2 regions of the Streptomyces sp. NPDC048270 genome follow, and region 1 is predicted to be linked to the other one. Evidence: riboswitches for the same ligand, from Rfam matches in the RefSeq annotation. Region 1 holds a riboswitch; the other holds the start of a gene.
What was found. A riboswitch is a leader RNA that binds a small molecule or an ion and turns the genes downstream of it on or off. The one in region 1 is predicted to bind glycine.
Positions count from the first base shown of each region.

Region 2: it holds a riboswitch for glycine, as region 1 does, so the genes downstream of both, gcvT (glycine cleavage system aminomethyltransferase GcvT) here and gcvP (aminomethyl-transferring glycine dehydrogenase) in region 1, are expected to answer to the same signal.

Region 1 covers NZ_JBEZLV010000021.1:122,736-124,927, forward strand. Annotated here, with positions in the region: gene gcvP (aminomethyl-transferring glycine dehydrogenase) at 1-859, opposite strand, end outside; glycine riboswitch at 1,056-1,154, opposite strand; gene AB0D66_RS20365 (PRC-barrel domain-containing protein) at 1,267-1,632, shown strand; gene AB0D66_RS20370 (DNA polymerase IV) at 1,629-2,192, opposite strand, start outside.
Region 2 covers NZ_JBEZLV010000003.1:323,251-325,442, forward strand. Annotated here, with positions in the region: gene gcvH (glycine cleavage system protein GcvH) at 1-88, opposite strand, end outside; gene gcvT (glycine cleavage system aminomethyltransferase GcvT) at 177-1,292, opposite strand; glycine riboswitch at 1,454-1,557, opposite strand; gene AB0D66_RS04735 (AAA family ATPase) at 1,782-2,192, shown strand, end outside.

The DNA.
Region 1 (2,192 bases):
CGCCGAAGCCCATCGGGACACCGAAGCGCTGCGTGGTGCCGACGGCGATGTCGGCGCCCAGCTCGCCCGGGGAGGTCAGCAGGGTCAGCGCGAGCAGGTCGGCCGAGACGGTGACGATGGCACCGAGCTCGTGCGCCTGGTCGATCAGCGGCTTGATCTCCCGTACGGCACCGGAGGCGCCCGGGTACTGGATCAGCACGCCGAACACGCCGCGCTCGGCGATCTCGGCCGGGATGCCGTCGGAGAGGTCCGCGACGACGACCTCGACGCCCGTGGGCTCGGCGCGGGTCTCGATCACGGCGATGGTCTGCGGCAGCGCGTCCGCGTCGATCAGGAAGACGCCGTCCTTGACCTTGCCCACGCGGCGGGCCAGCGACATGGCCTCGGCGGCCGCCGTGCCCTCGTCGAGCAGGGAGGCACCGGAGGTCGGCAGGCCGGTGAGGTCGGCGACGACCGTCTGGAAGTTCAGCAGCGCTTCGAGGCGGCCCTGGGAGATCTCGGGCTGGTACGGCGTGTAGGCCGTGTACCAGGCCGGGTTCTCCATGACGTTGCGCAAGATCACCGGCGGGGTGAAGGTGCCGTAGTAGCCGAGGCCGATCATCGGGGAGAGGACCTGGTTGCGGTCGGCGAGCGAGCGCAGCTCGGCAAGCACCTCGGCCTCGGTCAGCGCCTCGGGCAGGTCGAGCGCTTCGGCGGTCTTGATGACATCCGGCACCGCGGCGGCGGTCAGTTCGTCCAGGGAGCCGTAGCCCACCTGGGCGAGCATCTTCGCCTGCGCCTCGGCATCCGGGCCGATGTGGCGCTGCTCGAAGGGGATGCCTCGCTCCAGCTGGGAGAGCGGAATGCGGTTGGCGGTCATGAACGGAGGCCTCCTGGTCGTATGACCTGCGAGGGGCACCACGGCGCGGGCACCCGGACGGCCTCCCCCTCTGTCATCTCAACCTGAGAGCTTCACCGGATCCGCGGGGGTCGCCCGCGAGGTCCGGCTTTCACCGTCGGTGAGGAGTGGGACCGGCACTGCACGCCCGGTACCCGCCCCTGCTTTCCAGAGTGGCCTCGTCCGTGCGGTACGTATGCCTGAGAGATTCCGGGGAGGATTTGCTCCTTCGGCGCCTCCGTCGCGTTCATTCGGAGGACTCTCCCGCACAGGGTCGACAGCCATCACCCAGCCTACCAGCGAGGATCCGGGCACTCCCCGAGTGGCCTCCTCTCCCGAAATGCACTTCTGTAGTCATTACGGAGGAGTTGCGACCATTTGGAGGGACCGTGCAGACCGACATCGATCCGCGCAGCCTGATCGGCCGCAAGGCATTCGACCGCAACGGCACCAAGATCGGCACCATCGACGAGGTCTACCTCGACGATGCCACGGGAGTCCCGGAATGGGCAGCCGTGCGGACCGGCCTGTTCAGCCGGGACGCGTTCGTCCCCCTGGAACCGAGCGAGCTGGTCGGCGACACCCTGCGGGTGCCCTTCGACCGTGCCCTGATCAGGGACGCACCCGACTTCGGGGTCGGCCGCCACCTCTCCCCCGAACAGGAGCTGCAGCTCTACCACCACTACGGCCTGGACGTGACCCTGCCGAGCGACTTCCAGCGCGACTTCGGCCGCCTGGCGGGCGACGAGGGCTAGGAACCCGGGGGGCCGTCGGGCCGGGCACCCGGGGAGGCCCCGGCCGGCGGCTCCTCCCCCACCAGCGGCAGCGGATCGGACGGCTCCAGCTCGGGGTCGTCCACCCGGAAGGTCCGCACCCGCCCGGGCTCCGACCCGGGCCGCTCGAACCGTACGGTCACCCGCCCGACCCCGCTGCCCTGCACCCACCCGGGCCCGTACACCGCGTGCCGGACGTCGTTCCCGGCCGTCCACCGACGCTCGGGAGGCGCCTCGCGCTCCGCGGCCGGCTCCGCACCCGCCGCCCCCTGCGAGCCCTCCAGGGGCCCAGCGGCGGCCCCGGCAGCTCCTGGGGCCCCAGCGGCCCCGTCCGCCCCGTCGGGCCCGGGAGCGGCCTCCCCCGCCTCCCCCTGCGGCCCGGCGGCCAGGGACTGGGCGAACAGGTCCTCCTGCGTGTAGTCGGCCAGTCCGGTCACCCCCACGCCCAGCAGCCGCACCCCGCCCGTGGTGTCCACACCCTCCAGCAGCCGCGCCGCCGCCTCGCGGACGACCGCGGGGTCGTCCGTGGGCCCCCGCAGCGT
Region 2 (2,192 bases), on a different contig from region 1:
CCGTGATGCCGACCGTCGCGACGCCGCCCTCGGCGTCCGACAGCCACTCGTGCTCCTTGCTGTAACGCAGCTGCTGGGGGTTGCTCATGACCTGATTCTCCTGGATGCGGGGGAGTGGATGTGAACAGCGGGTCTTGGGTACTGAGACGGCCGGTACTGCGCAGTGCCGTACGGGGCTACTTCTGCCGCTTGTAGAACGGCAGGGCCACGACCTCGTACGGCTCATGCGTACCGCGAATGTCCACGCCGACGCCGGAGGTGCCGGGCGCGGCGTGCGCCGCGTCGACGTACGCCATCGCGATCGGCTTGCCCAGCGTGGGCGACGGGGCGCCGGAGGTGACCTCGCCGACGACCTGGCCGCCGGCCACCACGGAGAAGCCGGCGCGCGGGACGCGGCGGCCCTCGGCGACCAGGCCGACCAGCTTGCGCGGCGGGTTCGTCGCGGCGCGCTCGGCGGCGGCCTCCAGCGCGGCGCGGCCGACGAAGTCCCCCTCCTTCTCGAACTTCACGACCCGGCCCAGCCCCGCGTCGAACGGGGTCAGCGAGGTGGTCAGCTCGTGCCCGTACAGCGGCATGCCCGCCTCCAGGCGCAGGGTGTCGCGGCAGGACAGGCCGGCCGGGACCAGGCCGACGGCCTCGCCCGCCTTGGTCAGCGCCTGCCACAGCTCCACGGCGTGCTCGGGGGCGACGAACAGCTCGAAGCCGTCCTCGCCGGTGTAGCCGGTGCGGGCGATGAGCGCGGGAACCCCGGCCACGGTGCCCGGCAGGCCGGCGTAGTACTTGAGCCCGTCCAGGTCGGCGTCGGTGAGCGAGGCGAGGATGCCGGGGGACTGCGGACCCTGCACGGCGATCAGCGCGTACGCGTCGCGGTCGTCGCGGACCTCGGCGTCGAAGCCGGCGGCGCGCTCGGTCAGCGCGTCCAGCACCACCTGGGCGTTGGAGGCGTTGGCGACGACCATGAACTCGGTCTCGCCGAGGCGGTAGACGATCAGGTCGTCGAGGATCCCGCCGTCCTCCTGGCAGATGTGCGTGTAGCGGGCGCGGCCGACGCCGACGGTGGAGATGTTGCCGACCAGCGCGTAGTCCAGGACCTTGACGGCCTCCGGGCCGGTCAGGGTGATCTCGCCCATGTGGGACAGATCGAAGAGGCCGGCCTTGGTGCGCACGGCGTTGTGCTCGTCGCGCTCGCTGCCGTACCGCAGGGGCATGTCCCAGCCCGCGAAGTCGGTCATGGTCGCACCGAGCGAGCGGTGCAGCGCATCGAGTGCGGTCAGACGGGGGGCGTTGCTCATGGGTGTGGCTCCCGAGTCCCAGGGCATGACATGACGAGGAAGGTCCTCCCCATCTGTCATCGGAACCTGAGAGGTTCGCCGATAGCGCCCCCGCTGCCGGGGACCGTCGGCTTGCACCTTGGGTGGAGCCGTCCGTCGGACGGCTCGCTTTTCAGATCTGCCTCATCCACGCGGTACGGGGCCTGAGAGATTCAAGGGAGGTTCTTGCTCCTTCGGCGCCCGTGCACGGCCTCGCGGCGTGCCGGGACTCTCCCGCGCGGATTCAAGCGGCCGGTATGCAGTTGGTCCAGATGGCGCACATCATTGCACGCCCTCGTGGTGATCGGGCGTGGGGCCCCGAAAGTTCGTACGGGGGCCCGGAAGGCCGGAACGGAACCGGTGCTGCCGGATTACCGTCTCTTTACACTCAGTGGGAAAGGGTCCTGGCGACCCGATTCGGGGGAGGCGAACACTGTGCGGCGATTCGGAGTGGTGGCGGCTGTGGCAACCGTGGACGCGGTGCCGGCGCAGCGCGGCGGCGGCGGTGCGGCATGTGCGGGCGCGGGCGCCGGCCGGGTACGGGACCTGCGCGGGGCCGGGGCGCGGGGGGCGCGCCGGCTCGGCTTCGCCGCGGGCGACATCGTCGTGGTGTCCGGCCTGCCGGGCGGGGGCAAGAGCACGCTGATCAAGAGGGCGGCCGCCGAGGGCGGTGCGATCGACTCCCAGGACACCCGCGAGCGCTGGGAGCGGCGGATGCCCCCGGGGCTTCCGTACGGGGCGTACCGGCCGCTGGTGCGGGCCGCGCACTACTGGGGGCTGTGGCGGACCCTGCGCTCCGGAGCCTCGGTGGTCGTGCACGACTGCGGCACCCAGGCATGGGTACGGGGCCTGCTCGCGGCCGTCGCGCGCCGCCGGGGCCGG